DNA from 2 places in the Exiguobacterium sp. s70 genome. Region 1 is predicted to be linked to the other one. Evidence: predicted binding sites of a transcription regulator. Region 1 holds the regulator's gene; the other holds the start of a gene.
The links. The regulator Rex, encoded in region 1, represses fermentation and respiration genes when NADH is low (regulators of the CRP and FNR family bind a similar motif). The targets are predictions, from matches to a motif close to TTGTGAAATATTTCACAA.
Positions count from the first base shown of each region.

Region 2: KNP84_RS00500 (L-lactate dehydrogenase) is a predicted target of Rex. The motif match lies at 4,304-4,321, and genes of this name have one in related genera.

Region 1 is NZ_JACSLV010000007.1:80,790-88,844, forward strand. It holds gene KNP84_RS14110 (hypothetical protein) at 1-1,543, opposite strand, end outside; gene tatC (twin-arginine translocase subunit TatC) at 1,685-2,473, opposite strand; gene KNP84_RS14120 (twin-arginine translocase TatA/TatE family subunit) at 2,476-2,694, opposite strand; gene KNP84_RS14125 (redox-sensing transcriptional repressor Rex) at 2,694-3,350, opposite strand; gene KNP84_RS14130 (ABC-F family ATP-binding cassette domain-containing protein) at 3,500-5,401, shown strand; gene KNP84_RS14135 (hypothetical protein) at 5,398-5,805, shown strand; gene KNP84_RS14140 (hypothetical protein) at 5,854-6,420, opposite strand; gene tsaD (tRNA (adenosine(37)-N6)-threonylcarbamoyltransferase complex transferase subunit TsaD) at 6,435-7,457, opposite strand; gene rimI (ribosomal protein S18-alanine N-acetyltransferase) at 7,454-7,915, opposite strand; gene tsaB (tRNA (adenosine(37)-N6)-threonylcarbamoyltransferase complex dimerization subunit type 1 TsaB) at 7,908-8,055, opposite strand, start outside.
Region 2 is NZ_JACSLV010000001.1:82,098-90,152, forward strand. It holds gene KNP84_RS00480 (ROK family glucokinase) at 1-698, opposite strand, end outside; gene KNP84_RS00485 (YqgQ family protein) at 792-986, opposite strand; gene KNP84_RS00490 (M42 family metallopeptidase) at 983-2,005, opposite strand; gene KNP84_RS00495 (rhomboid family intramembrane serine protease) at 2,021-3,073, opposite strand; gene KNP84_RS00500 (L-lactate dehydrogenase) at 3,229-4,185, opposite strand; gene KNP84_RS00505 (DUF92 domain-containing protein) at 4,355-5,125, opposite strand; gene KNP84_RS00510 (5-formyltetrahydrofolate cyclo-ligase) at 5,104-5,658, opposite strand; gene rpmG (50S ribosomal protein L33) at 5,714-5,878, opposite strand; gene KNP84_RS00520 (1,4-alpha-glucan branching protein domain-containing protein) at 5,963-8,055, opposite strand, start outside.

The sequences.
Region 1 (8,055 bases):
TCAATACATCCACGGCCGCGTGTGGCGTTGTTTTTAACGTGACGCCTGAAGTGACCGTGTTCGTCAAAACTGAAATGTCGTTCGACGAGGTATCGTCACTTTCTTTGACCGTCTGAAGTTCAATTGGATCCGCGTAAACGCCTGACCCACTACCGATTTTCACAGTCACACGCGATCCAGGTGTGAACCAACGCGCCGGTTGCCACGTATAGCGTCCAGACTCATCCGAACGAACCGTCGCCGATTGATAGTTCAACAACGAATCCGATGAGTTGGCTTGATACAAGTTTTTCGTCACACTGATGAACACCGGAGTGTCCGGTGTTGTCTGCCCGCTAATCGGGCCTAAAACGCCCTTTGGCGGGTCGAGTGTGAGTGGCACGTAGTTCGATGCCCATAAGTCTAGACGCCGCTCTAAGTCGTTCCATTTAAAAATCGTGTTATACGATTCATTCGTCTGTAGCGTCAGGTTCCCTTGCTCCCAAAGGAAAGGCGCTTCTTGACGATCTAAACTGACAGCCAAGGCATCTCCGGGAACCGGCAACACTGTCCCGTCAACGAGTGTAACCGTTCCGTTCACATCATAGGGACGACCTACTTCATAACGAGTCGTCGTTTTCGGCACATTGACATTCAGTTGCCACGGTGCCTTCCAAAATGACTCGGGCGTGTAGCCTGCTGATCGATTCTCAGAAAAAACGTACCATGAACCACGTCTTTCGACGAAGACATCATCAATCGGTGCCTCTCGCCACTCATTTGTGGCGACGTTATAACTAACATAGAACGTCGTATACGTCTTCCGAATCGTGAAATAGTAGACGCCGTCTTCCCATGTGAGGTCTCTTACGCTTGGGGCTTCTTTCTCGATCCATCGTTTCGTTACGAAATCAAAGATGAAAAGTGTATCCGATTCCCCTGCTTTTGCCACAATCCACTGATCTGATCCCTTGATTAAGGATGCACCTCTCACCTGACCCGTATAAGATCCGAGTGTTTCAAGCGCCTCACCCGACGGCGTCCGCTTCGTCACTTGACCGTCCACGAATGCAAGAACATTCCCATCATCAAGCAGTCCGTATGCTTCATACATACTTCCCATCTGAATCGACCCGAGAATTTTGCCCGAAAGCGATGTCGTGACATACTTCTTGTCATCAGTCCACAATACCGTTTCTGCTGCCAAATTAATATCTACGACCGCATGAAGTCCGCTCCCTGCCTCAATTGGAAAGACCGTCTTTGAACCGGTTTGAGGATTCCAGACCATCCATTCTTGCCAGCCCTCCAAAATGAATCGACCGTCTCCGATCGCGTGAATATTATGAAGAACGGACACGCGAATCGGTAATGTATACACTTCACCGGTCTGAATGTGAACAAGCGTCTCAGGATCCCCTGAACGCCACACATACCCACTATCTCCTACGACTTCCCCTGTCGGAATAGTTACCGGCTTAGTATAGTCCTCTGCTCGGACTTCGACACCTGGTGCCACCATCATAATGAGCACAACAAGCATGCTCCACAACCACTTTTTCATCTGTCTCCTCATTTCTGTTTATGAATGCATAACTTTCAAAAATAATCCATTTTTGATTTTATATTCCTAATTTTAAATCGATTTTTCAAAAATGAATAGTCCTAAAATCATAAAAAAACACCACGTCGCATGACATGGTGTTTACTTCTCATTCATTTGTTTCATCAAATCCATCTGTTCTTTCACCATCGCCTCTTTCTCACGTCGGAGCACGCCCCGGTACGTGATGCGTGAAATCGACAAGCTGATTTCATACAAGAAGAAGAGCGGCAGCGACACCATGAGGTGCGACGTCAAATCCGGCGGCGTGATGAAGGCCGCGATGACGAACAAGGCGAAGTACGCATATTTCCGAATCGATGACAGGAAGTACGGTGTCACGACACCGATGCGCGTCAAGAACATCGTCACGACCGGCAACTGGAATAACAGTCCGAATGGAATGGTCAGTTGCAGCAAGAACGTGAAGTAGTTCGACGCCCCGATGATTTGCGTCAGACCGAGGTCTTGCCCGAGGTCCGTCGAGATATCGAGGACGAGCGGGAACAACCAATAGTAGGCGAATGCGAGACCGATCAGGAACAAGATGAAGATGATCGGGATATACGCGAGCGTCGCTTTCCGCTCGTTCGGGTGCAGACCAGGTGCGACGAACGCCCACAGTTGATACAGTAGAAACGGACCGGACGCGACGAGCCCGATGACGAGCGCCAAGTTCAAGTAAATCATGAGCGGGTCCGCGACCCCAAAGGCGTTCAGCTCGAGCCCTCGTTCGACGAGGTCCGCCTGCAGATAGGCGAGCACATATTTGACACTCGGCAAAGCGATGAGAAAGAAAGCAAAGACGACAAATGCCGACAGCATCAGTCGTCTCCGCAGCTCTGTCAAGTGATCGGACAGTGCCCGTTCTTGATCAGGTTGATGATTCATGATTACTGCTCTTTCTTCTCAAGTTCTTTCTTATCTTTCTCGTCATGTTCGTTCATCATGCCGTTCGTGGCATTTTTGAACTCTCGGAGCGTTTGACCAGCGGCGCGTCCGAATTCAGGCAATTTCTTCGGCCCGAAGATGATGAGCGCGACGATGGCGATAATGAAGATACTTGCTCCCCCAGGAATACCGACGACGAGCAACGATGATAGTAATTCCATTATTGATGGACCCCCTCAGCAGATGGATAGTGTTGCATAAAGTAAATGAGCGACTGGAGTTCGATCGACAAGTCGATGTGATGGACGCGGACCGTGTCCGGCACAGTAAGTCTGGCCGGTGTGAAGTTCAAGATGCCTTTAATACCGAAGCGGACCAAGTCGTCCGCGACCGGTTGCGCATAGGCAGACGGCACCGTGAGAATGGCGACGTCAATCTTGTTTTGTTTCATGATCTGTTCCATCTCATCGACGTGATGAATCGGGACACCGGACATCGTCGTGCCGACTTTTGTCTCGTCTGCGTCGAACCCGACGACGATATGTGTGTTATTGTTTTTAAGGAAGTTATAGTTGACGAAAGCTGTCCCAAGATGACCAACCCCGACTAAGGCGACGTTCGTAATCTCGTCCTGATTCAGTGTCTTACGGAAAAAGTCTAACAGATACTGTACGTTATAGCCATATCCCTTTTTCCCGAGCGCACCGAAGTACGAAAAATCGCGACGGATCGTGGCCGAATCGACCTTGACCGCCTCGCTCAGTTCAGCAGAAGAGACACGCTGTTTTCCTGATGAATGTAGGCTTTGGATAAACCGATAGTATAGTGGCAACCGTTTGGCTGTCGCTTGCGGAATCTTTGGTTCGTTTTGACTCAACGGAAAGAGCCTCCTTTTTACGACGCGTTTCAAACGAATCTAATTTCATACACCTTGATTGTAAACGAATTCACATGACCACTCAATGAATATACCTGAAATGGGGAAGAAATAAAGTATACTAAATAGAGAGAAAGGGGTTTTTTCACTTGATCCTACTGCAAGTCAATAACTTATCGAAATCATTCGGCGTCGAGCCGATTTTAGAGAACGTCAAACTAGAAATTCAAGAAGGCGAACGTGTCGCCCTTGTCGGCCGTAACGGTGCCGGCAAGTCGACATTGCTTAAAGTCATCGCCGGGGAATACAACTATGACTCGGGCGACATCATGAAGCCTAAAGATGTCACCATCGGCTATCTCGCCCAAGACTCAGGGTTAGAGTCGAACGAGACGATGTGGAACGAAATGTTGACTGTCTTCACCGATTTAATTGAACAAGAAAAGACGCTGCGCCGCATGGAGCAAGACATGGGTTCTGAGCGCATCTTGAACGACCCGGCCGCCTATGAGCGCCTCTTGTCGTCTTACGATGAAGAACAGCATACGTTCAAAGACCGTGGCGGCTATCAATATGAGGCGACGATCCGCTCTGTCCTTCACGGGATGCGGTTCTATCCGGACGACTTCGAACGCCGCATCGATACGCTCTCCGGCGGACAGCGGACACGTCTTGCTCTCGCGAAGATGCTGCTCCAAAGTCCAGACCTGCTCATCTTGGATGAGCCGACGAACCACTTGGACATCGAGACACTCGGCTGGCTCGAGAAGTATTTGAGCGGCTATAAAGGCGCCGTCCTCATCGTCTCCCACGACCGCTACTTCCTCGACCGCGTCGTATCGGTCGTCTATGAGCTGTCCCGCCACCGCAGCCGTCGCTTCGTCGGCAACTACACGAAGTACCTTGAACAGAAGGCTGCCATTTACGAGCAAGAGAAGAAGCAGTTCGAGTCGCAACAAGAAGAGATCGCCAAGATGCAGGACTTCATCCAGCGTAACATCGCCCGGGCGACGACGACGAAGCGGGCCCAGAGCGTCCGCAAACGTCTCGAGAAAGTCGACCGGATGGAAGCGCCGGACGGTGATGAGCGCAGTGCCGTCCTCTCGTTCTCAATCAAACGTCAAAGCGGGAACGACGTATTGAGTGCGAGCGATCTTGCCATCGGCTATGAAGAACCGATCGCCCAACAGCTCCGCTTCCAATTGCAGCGCGGCGAATCGGTCGCCCTCGTCGGCCCGAACGGAGTCGGCAAATCGACGCTCCTGAAAGTGTTGACGAAACAACAGCCGCCCCTTACCGGTGACATCCGCTACGGCACCGGCGTCGAAATCGGCTACTACGACCAGGAACAACAAAACTTGTCGGACGCCAACCGTGTCATCGACGAGATTTGGAACGACTGGCCGCTCATGCGCGAACAAGAAGTCCGGAGCCTGCTTGGACAGTTCCTGTTCAGCGGTGACGACGTCATGAAACGTGTCCATGAATTGTCGGGTGGGGAACGGGCCCGCTTGACGCTCGCGAAACTAAAGCTCGAGCAACCGAACTTGCTCATCTTGGATGAGCCGACGAACCACTTGGACCTCGATTCGAAGATGATTCTCGAGAACGCCCTCGTCGACTATCCGGGCACAATTCTGTTCGTGTCGCACGACCGCTACTTCATCGACCGGCTCGCGACGCGCGTCTTAGAGATCACGCCGAACGGCATCGACGAGTATCTCGGCGATTATTCATATTACGTCGAGAAGAAAGAAGAACTCGAAGACCTGGCCCGACTCGCCCGCGAAGAGACGAAACAAGTCATCGTCAAGAAACAGCGCGCCGACAAGGAACAACAACGCGAGGAACGCCGGATGAAACAACGGATCGAGGAAATCGAGCTCACGATCGAACAACACGAGGCGCGTCTCGAGGAAATCGAGCAGCTGTTGTGTGAACCGGACGTCTTCAACGACTTCGCCCGGGCACAGGAACTGTCGACCGAGTCCGACGCGACGAAAGAATCGATCACGGCACTGTACGCAGAATGGGAGGAGCTCCATTCATGATGCGATTCCGTGCGATGCGAATCGAATGGATGCACGCCTTCCTGACCGGTCTCGCCTATATCGTGCCGACGGGGACGGAATTCGTATCCGAACTGATTCGCGGGGAGCCGACGGTCGTCCCGTCGTTCCTGTTTTATTTCTTGCCGGTCGTCATCGGCTTCATCATCCAGACGTGGAGCGGGATTGTGATCAGCTTGTTGAGCGGCCTGCTCATGAGCACGCTGTTCATCCGCCTCGTCGTCTGGCCGGTCGATGTGACCGTGCACAGCTTTTACACCCCAGGCTCGGTGTGGGGACACTTCTATCAGTCGACGCTCCTCATGTGGGTGCTCGCCCTGCTCGTCTTCATCGTGAGTTGGGTGAATATGTGGTACAAACAGAACAAACATCATCCGGACGTATAAAAAAGGGAAGCCGATCTCCATCATGGAGATCGGCTTCCCTTTTAATAGTTAGAAGTAACGTAGCGGTTGGAACCCGCGTGTATGGAAGTCGAGTTTGAGACCGTCTTCCGTGATAAAGAACACGTACTCGTTCGTATCGACGTCACGGACAAAGACTTTATAGAACGTGAGCGTCTCCTCACGGTTCGTCACATACTTCGCCTTATGCGTCGAGATGACTTGCGCGAACAGTTGCTCTTCGTCAAACTCGTTGACGATATCCTCGAACTTCGCCGCTTCTTCTTCGGTCGCTTCTCGTCCCGGCGCAATCTCGTAATATGCGTCGCTCGCTTTCGGCTGAACGCCGAGGTTGCGGTCGACGACGATGACGCTCTCGATATTTTGATCGTCTAGGCTCTTATAGCCGTACAACGTCTCGACGAGCGTGTTCTCACCCGTGACCCGGCCGATGCCTTCGAGCGATTCCGCTCCTGTGAGTGAACGGACGCGTGTCGCTTCCGGTACGATTTCTTCTTGATAGGCGATATTATAGGCGCGGATAATCTCCCGTACTTGCAAAAACGTCGCGACGACGAGCAGTACGACCAGACCTCCAATAATGATGCGTTTCGTCATGTCTCTATTTCCCCCTAGACTGTCATGCTCTCTTCTAAGGATAACCCAGGAACCGCATTCATCGCCAGTGTATCGCGCTTTCCGCGCACAAACGCGTGATGTGCCGCCACCCCGATCATACCAGCATTATCTCCGCATAGATCAAGTGGTGGGATGACGAGGCGGATGCCTTCGCGGTCCGTAGCTTCTTGAAGCGCAGTACGGAGTCCACGGTTGGCCGCGACGCCACCTGCGACGAGCAATTGTTTGGCTCCTTTTTCTTTTACGGCACGAATCGCTTTTTCGACGAGCACTTCGACGACGCTCGCTTGGAAGCTGGCCGCCAAGTTTTCAGGGATGACCGTCTCCCCACGCTGTTCGGCATTGTGGACGGCGTTGATGACTGACGACTTGAGCCCGCTGAAGCTGAAGTCAAAACTTCCTGCCTCGAGGCGAACCCGTGGGAACTTATACGTGTCTTCCCCGTTAGCCGCGAGACGGTCGATGGCCGGGCCGCCCGGGTAAGGCAGGCTGAGCGTTCGTGCGACTTTGTCGTACGCTTCTCCAGCCGCATCGTCACGCGTCTCACCGATGACTTCGAACACACCGTGCTCGGGCATATAGACGAGCTCCGTGTGTCCGCCTGAAACGACGAGACAGACGAGTGGGAACTCCATCTCCTCGACGAGTTCGTTCGCGTAAATATGTCCGGCGATATGGTGGACGCCGATGAGCGGTTTACTATGGGCGAACGCGAGCGCTTTGGCCGCACTGATGCCGACGAGCAGCGCCCCGACGAGACCAGGTCCTTGTGTGACCGCGACGGCGTCGACGTCTTGCATCGTCACGCCGGCTTCACTGAGGGCGTCATCGATGACGTACGTGATTCGTTCGACGTGGTGGCGCGAGGCGACCTCGGGCACGACCCCACCGAACCGTTTATGACTTTCAATCTGCGACGAGACGACGTTCGATAAGAGCGTCTTGCCGTCACGCACGAGCGCGACCGACGTCTCATCACAGCTCGACTCAATCGCGAGAATGAGCGATGTGTTCATTCTGATTCACTTCCTAACTTCGCCCAGTAGATATAGGCGTCTTCATTATTGTCTTGATAGTACCGTTTCCGGCGACCGGCGTTTTCAAAACCGAACTGTTCATACAGCTTTTGGGCACCGATATTCGAGACGCGCACTTCGAGCGTGAGCGCCGCGAGTGACTTCGAGCGGGCGAATTCAACGAGTTGCGTCAACAGCAGATTGCCGATGCCTTGCCCGCGATATTCTGGTAAGACGGCAATGTTCGTGATGTGCCCCTCGTCTACAATTTGCCAAACCCCGACGAAGCCGACCACGCGTCGTTCATGCACAGCGACGAAATAGATCGCTTGGTCATTGCGGAGCATCTCGTTCATGAACGCTTCTTTCGTCCATGGGATGGCGAACGACGCTTCTTCGACTTTGGTCACTTCCTCGACATCGAGCCAGTTCATGCGCCGGATTTTAATGTCAGCCATTGTTTTGTCCCTCGAGCCATTTCGCTTCCGCTTCAGCAAGACGGAGATATTCGGGCTCAAACGCATGAACATCGTTCGTGACGTCACCTAACGCGACGAGATCGCTTGCCCGGCCATAGCTATGCGCGGCCGGTGCTTCG
Region 2 (8,055 bases), on a different contig from region 1:
TCTGTCGCGACGACATCGTTCGCTTTATAAGCTTCGAACACGTCGCGTGCCGTCACTTCGTTCAGTTCGTTCAATGACGTCGTCCGACCTTTACGTTTTTGGAGCGCCAGACGGGCGACCCCTGTAGCCGAAGCAATCGTCTCGATGCAACCTTTACGGCCGCAGCCACACATGACGGCTTTCGACTCGTCACGTTCAACCGTGATATGGCCAATCTCCCCAGCCATACCAGCAGCCCCGTGGACGATATTGCCGTTCGTGATGACACCGCCGCCGACGCCTGTGCCGAGCGTGATGGCGAGCAGTTCTGACGCGCCTTCGCCTGCCCCTTTCCACATTTCACCGAGTGCGGCAGCGTTGGCGTCATTCTCTAAGACGGCCGGCAAACCGACCGCTTTCTCGAACTCGCTGACGAGCGCAAAGTTTTTCCAGCCGATGTTTGGTGAATATTCGACCACACCTTCTGAAAAGTTGACGAAGCCTGGTGCCCCGATGCCCGCTCCTGCGAAATCTTGCTTCGCTTTGCCCGACGTTTCTAAATAGGCTTCGAATGAAGCGGCAATATCAGTCGGAATATGTACCCCGTTCTCACGAATATCCGTTGTAATCTCCCACTTGTCAGAAATAATCCCGTTCATATCGAGGACGGCCATCTTCACCGTCGTTCCACCAATGTCGATTCCTAATAACCACTTCATGTGTTCCACTCCTCGTCTCGATTAAATCGCTTTCATCCCATAGTTTACACTATTAAACCCCTAGTGCAAACCTTTGCACTAGGGGTTTTTCTGTCAATCTCTTGAATTTTTCAGTTCATGGGTCAAAATAATCTTGGCCGTGTCATATTCCCGTTGCTCAATCATTCCGCCCGCATGCAACTCATCGAGTTCCATCATCATGAGCCCGATCTCGGCATCGCGCTCACCGATATAAATGATCGTGCCGAACGATTTCAAAAATTGCTGGACGTCATAAAAATTTTTCATCGTTCGTCCTCCATCGCGGTGAGCACGAAACGGTACAGCAGTTCTCGCGTCGCTTCGAGCGATTTGAGATGCGTCCGCTCATAGCTATGGCTTGACTCGATGCCTGGTCCGACGAGCGCGTGGCGCACATCGTAGCCGGCTCCGATTGCAGCCGAGGCGTCCGATCCATAGTACGGATAGATATCGACTTTATGGGCGATGTCATGTTTACGGCATAGCGCGGTGAATTGACGGCGCAACCCGAGATCATACGGGCCTGACGAATCTTTCGCACAAATCGAAACTGTATACTCGTCAGAGTGTTGCCCGTCCCCGAGCGCACCCATATCGACAGCGATATATTCAGTCACCGCCTCGGGAATTCCGGCGTTTCCCCCGAACCCGACCTCTTCATAGTTCGAGATCAAGTAATGGACCGGGTGTGGCAACTCCGCCTCGACCAGATCTTTCGCCAAATCGAGCAAGATGGCAACGGACGCCTTGTCATCGAGATGACGTGATTTGATATAACCGGCGTCGGTCTGACGGAAGCGCGGGTCGAACGAGACGAAGTCCCCGACCTCGATGCCGAGGGACCTTACGTCTTCGGCTGTATGGACGTCCGCGTCCAAGCGCACTTCGATCGTTGACGCCGTCCGTTCGGCGCTATTCGTGTCCTTATAGACATGGACGCTCGATTGATGAATGAGAATCGTTCCTTCAATCGGCGCACCCGTCTCGGCATGAACCAGACAGTTCTCCCCTTCGATTGCGGTCCAGGCGTATCCGCCGACTTGCGTCAAGCGCAAGCGGCCGCTCGGCAAGATTTCTTTCACCATCGCGCCGAGCGTATCGACATGGGCCGTCAACAGACGTGCTCGATCCGATTTGCCCTCAAATGTCGCCAGAAGCGCCCCTTTGTTCAAGCGTTTCGTGGGGATCCCGAGTGCCGACAGTTCTTGTTCGACGAATCCGATTGCCTCGTCCGTCATCCCGGACGGACTTGGAATTTCAACCAATTGCTTCAACGTTTCAATCATACCCTTACTCCTTTGTCATCGATTGTAGCCGAGCCAAAATAATGCGCCGGACGCCACGAACATGAGCCCCGCAAATAGCAGGCGACGTTTCTTCACGTGTTCATCCGGTAAGCCGACCACTCCCGCCATCAGAAAGCCCCCGACGAGTCCACCCGCATGTGCGGAATGGTCCAAACTAGCGCCAAGGACGAAAGCGAGTCCCACGTTTAATCCTAACATAATAAACAGTGGAGGGCCGAGTGTCTTCATAAATAAGGAGCGGTCGCGCAGTCCGAAATAGAGCAGTGCGCCGACAAGCCCAAACAATGCCCCGGACGCGCCGGCCGAGATGGCTTCGCTGAACGCATACGAGGCGACCGTGGCGATGACACCTGCCAACAGATAAATGGTGGCGAAACGCGTCGACCCGTACATCCGTTCCACGAGCGGGCCGAGTGACCAGAGCGCGAACATGTTGATGGCGAAATGGAACCAACCGATATGAAGGAACATCGGTGTGATCAGTCGCCACCATTCTCCTTCGTCGATGAGAGGATTCACTTTCGCACCGAAGCGGATGAGCGTGTTCGGATCGAGCGTCGAGCCGATTGATTCGGCGAACCACATGACGAGGAACGTCACGAACATGAGCGCATAGACGAACTGAGGCTTCCCAAAGGCGAACCGTTGCTTCAGTTCATTTTTCCGTTGTTGGTCGAGAGCGACGGCACGCGGGCGATATGACGTTTCCGTTTCGGCGCACGGCCGCATCTCGAGCTTCACTTTTGCCGCAATCGGGAACTTGAGCGACGACAGACGCTCTTCATCGACGAGCGGGTCACCATAAATGTGGACATGGAGCTTCTCGCGGCCGATTCGGGCCAAGCGAAACGAGTTCATGACCGCCTCGACGTCCAAGGCGACATGGTTCGCCCACGCCTTATCTGTCCGTATGTAGAGGTGATAGACATCCCCGGCTTTCGTGTCGAACAATAAAAGTGCCCGCGACGGCTCTAAGACGCCCTCGATGCGTCCTCCTGCTTCGACGGCACGATATACATCTTCCCAAAAACATGCTGGTTCTGTCATGTTGGCTCACCTCCTTCTATACTTTCATTCTAAAGGAATTTAGGCGGGACGACAAAATCGAGCATCGCCCCAATCTGCCCCGCTCTTCCGTCGGTCCACAAAAAAACCGTAGTGGCGGTAGCCAACTACGGTCATGACAGAACGAGTAATCGTTCTTATAAGACAGGTTGCATCGTTTTCAATAACACTTCTGCCGAATGATGCATCTTTTGTTTTTCTTCGTCTGACAACTCGATTTCCACGACTTGACGGACTCCTTGGCGGTTGATGATGGCCGGTACACCGATATGGATATCGTTCAAGCCGTATTCACCATCTAAATGTGCGCCGACCGTCAACAACGTGTTCTCGTTACGGAGCACAGCCTTGACGAGACGGAGCAAACCGAGGCCGATGGCGTAGTATGTCGCGCCTTTGCGCTCGATGATGTGGTACGCCGCGTCCCGAACGTTGACGTAGATGTCTTCGAGGTCTTCCCATGTATATTCGTCGTTCTCTTCAAGCAACTGCTCGACCGACTTCCCGTAGATGCGGGCGTTGCTCCAGGCCGCGAATTCCGTGTCTCCGTGCTCACCCATGATGTAGGCGTGGCAGTTGCGTGGATCGACGTTGAAATAGTCGCCGAGCATGTAACGGAGACGTGACGTATCGAGTACCGTTCCTGATCCGAACACGCGGTGTTTCGGTAAACCTGAGTATTTCCAAGCCAAATGTGTCATGATGTCGACCGGGTTCGAGGCGATGATGATGATGCCGTCGAATCCAGATGCCATGATGTCCCCAATCATCGATTTCATGATTTTGGCGTTCTTCTCGACGAGGTCGAGGCGAGTTTCACCCGGTTTTTGCGGAGCACCGGCAGTGATGACGACGATATCTGCTGCACCACAGTCCGTATAGTCCCCTGCCCAGACGCGCATCGGTGAAGAAGCGAACGAGACGCCGTGGTTCAAGTCCATCGCTTCGCCTTCCGCCTTCGATTTGTTGATGTCGATAATGACGAGTTCCTCACAAAGACTTGCTGTCGTCAATTGGTACGCAAAGCTGGCACCGACCGCTCCGGCCCCAACTAGCGCGACGCGTGTTACTTTTGCATGATTTAATGTTTCCATATTGATTCTCCACCCTTCGAACAATCTGTTTCATGTTTTTGTTATGTCTGTTACATAAAGATTGTAACATCATTCACAAACACTCACTACTAAGGAAACCGTTTTCACTTTGGCGATATTGTGACAAAATTCACATTCGTTTGAAACATCTACATTTTCTGTACTACCCTCATCGTAACAAGAGGAAACTAATCGTCGCGGCCGCGGCGATCGACAAAAAGTTGACGGCGTCATTGCCGAGAAAACGCCAGCCCGACACATAAGCCGTCGGCTCATGATGATGCATTTTCTTCTCGGTCAACTTGCCGCACACACGGCATCGATATTTCCGTTGCACCGTGGCCCCTAACAATGTGTCGACGACGCTGCCGCTCAATCCGAGAGCGATCAAGACGAGCGCGAACGTCACATCGATCTCGATAAATGGAAGCGAGGCGAGGATGATGACCGTGGCCCCGACAATCGACATGACCGTACCGAACACGGACACCCCACCACTCGTTCCCGGTTCGACTTCACGGAACGTCCGAATCGAGCGCGGTTTCTGCTTGGCGAGGACGCCGAACTCAGATCCCCACGTATCACTCGTCGCCGCGGCAATCGAGGCGACATAGGCGAATAACCAGGCATCGTTTGGCGCAAGAATCATTCCAAGCGCCGTCACCATGCCGACGCCCCCATTGGCGAGCACTTGTACGAAATCACGGGGACCCGATTTCTCAACAATCTCATCGACAGGCGCCTTGTCCCGGGCACGATATTTCGAGGCGAGCGACGATGTCGAGAAGAAGACACCGAGTAAATAGAGCCCGAACCAACCGAAACCGTAGCCGATGACCGTCCCCGTCACGACCGTCAAGACGGCACCGGAGCGGGTCAACGAGCGCAATCGATAGCCGGCAAAGGCCACCAGACAAGTTACAACGAAGATGGCGAACATAAAATCGTTTCCCTTTCCGTCACGATGAATTCGACAGGAATGTCGTGTGGCTCAATCGGGATCTCATCGAGCAGTTGAACGTCATAGGCCAACGCGATGGTCGTCCCTTTGTACGTGGCGAGGTAGCGATCATAGTAGCCGCCTCCCCATCCGATTCGATAGCCGGACCGGTCAAACACGCGGCCCGGGACGATACAGACGTCAATCGAGCGCATCGTCGCTTCAGTCGTCGGCTCCAATATATTCATGACGCCCGGCTCGAGGTCTTCTAGCGAATGAATCTCATGGAACGTGAGTCCCTGTTTCGTAACTTTCGGCACAAACACCGATTTTCCTGCCTTCCATGCTAAGCGGATGAGCGGCAACGTATCAATCTCTAAATCGAGGGCGAGCGTGACAGCCACCGTGTCCGCCTCTTGCCACGCCTTCAGTTCGGTCAATGTATGTATGATGACGCGGTCCCGGTCCGACCGGTCGTCGAGTTCACGGATTTGACGATGTACGTCTTGCCGAAGTTGTTTCTTTTCAATCACTTCAATTCCCCCTTGTTCAAAAAAAAGGCCGCCACATGAGTGACGGCCAGTCTCATTATTTCACTTCGCGGTAAAGCGTGTGACGACGGAGACGTGGGTTGTATTTGCGCAATTCGAGGCGCTCTGGGTTGTTACGTTTGTTTTTCTTCGTGATGTACGTGCGATCGCCTGTTTCTGTGCAAGCTAGTGTGATTTTAACGCGCATTTCTTTCACTCCCATCTTACTAATGTTGTATCAAGTGCTTTTGCTTTACAGTCTAAGCATACTCAATTATCCTACCAATTTTTATTTGAAAAAGCAAGGTTATTTCGTGTTCTTTTTCAAACGTTTTTGCCCGTATGGCGAAGCATCGAGCGGCAGGCAGGTTTTTACGTTATCACCAATCGCATAGCGCATTCCGACTTCCTCAGTCGATAGTTGTTCGCAGATGTACACCGTGTCGGCTTCAGCGAGGACGCTGTTCTCGATTCGGTGAATCGCGTCGAACAGACCGCCGTGTCCGTGCGGATTGCGGGTCGTTTCAAAGGACAACATAGTTGAGTATAACGGAACTTGTAGTGCTTTCGCAAGCGAACGTGCCGCAGGAATCGTCATCCAATCAAATTGATGGATCGCTTTGAACGGAACTTTGGCCACGAGCTCATGCGCAAGTTTGACGTACGCCACGTTTTGGGCCGCGACTTGGTTCATCACGTGCTCCAAGAACGGGCTCGTCAGACGGACGCGGTACACGTGGACGTGGTTGTGACGTTCATACTCCGGTAACCCTTCCTTGAACGGGGTCAAGACGTACACCGTCTCGCCTTCCGCCGCCCGGGCTTCGACCTCGTCGATGACACGGCGTCCGAGATCACCAACGACGTTGCCTGTATATTCTGGCGTCAAGACGAGAATCGCCTCGCCTTCACTGCCACGTTCCTCAGTCACGTAATAGTCGTGCGGAGACAGGAACGTGTCGATGTCAATGTCCACATCATCAAGGAACGGATACGCGCGATAATGGTCGGCGAGCAGTTCATCCGATAACTTGTCTTGATACAGTGCCGTCTCGAGCTCAGCGAACAGGCGTGTGTGCTCGCGGAAGCGTTCGGCTGCATATTGGGCCGTCGTCTGTCCGTCGAGGATGAAGGCCCAGTCACTCGATACGGCGAGGACGTAATGTCGCACGAGTTGAATGAGCGCCCGATCGACGAGCGGTGAGGCGTGACGATAATCGGCCACGTCTTTGACGAGTTGTGTCTCCATCATGTGCAAGTGGCGGAGCATCCATTCGTTGCGCTCGTTGATCCACACGTCACCATAACCTTTACGCCCCCACGTGTTCATCGAGACGTGTACTGTCTCGAGGTCTTGGAAGTGGCGCTCGAGGAACAGGGCCGGCGTAATCGTCTCGATTCCGAACTCTTCGAGCCGCTCGGCGACCTTTCCGAGGAATTCAGGTCCTTCAAACCACCAATGTCCGAACAACTCGGCATCGAACGGTGCCGTCACGAGGAACGGCGGGAACATTTGTCCACCATGGGCCTCGAGATGCCCTTCGAGCGTCTGCGCAAAATCGAGGGCGTGGTTGTCGATTTGATGTTCGGCCCAGGCGCGGACATAATAGTCTTTCTCATCCGAGTCGCCCGTGATGCGGTGCATCTTCAGACCGGTATCGAATCGAATCCCTTCTGGGTGCATGAACTTTTCAATATACGCCCAGTCGCGGTCATAGGCGAGGTCACGATAAAACTCGCGATAGTCAGGATGGCCCGGATACCCGATCATCGAGCTCCAAATCTTCCCGGAGATGATTTGGTCACGCGGGAACAAGGCGACGCCATGCGGCGAGTAGACCGGTGCGCCAATCCCCTTGTCCGGAGTAGGGTCGGCATCGAGTAAAGCGTGCTCATCGACGAACGTATAACGAACGCCTTCCTCGTACAAGATGCGGTCGACACCCGGCGTATAGGCACACTCCGGCAACCAAATGCCGGTCGGGCGGAACCCGTAATGACGCTCGAAACAGTTCAAACCGGTACGGATTTCCGTGCGGGCGGCCTGCTCCGTGAACAAGTGCGGGTTGAAGCCGTGCGTCGCCGTACATGTGACCATATCGATGAACCCTTGCTCACGATATGTACGGAACGCATGGTTCAAGTTCTTTTCCCAATGCAGGAACGTTGTTTTCAAATCGGTGTAGCGCCCGCGATAAAAATGGAGCGTCTCAACTTCCTGTTCGCTCCGTCCTTCGGCGAGCTCAATCTCAATCAATTCGAGCATCTCATCCAAATGTTCCACGTAACGGTCCTGGACGAGCGGGTCGGCGAGCATCTCGACGACGGGCGGTGAAATGCTGACCGTCCAATGAAGCGGCTTTTGCAGACGGTCGATTTGCCACAGAATCGGGATATATG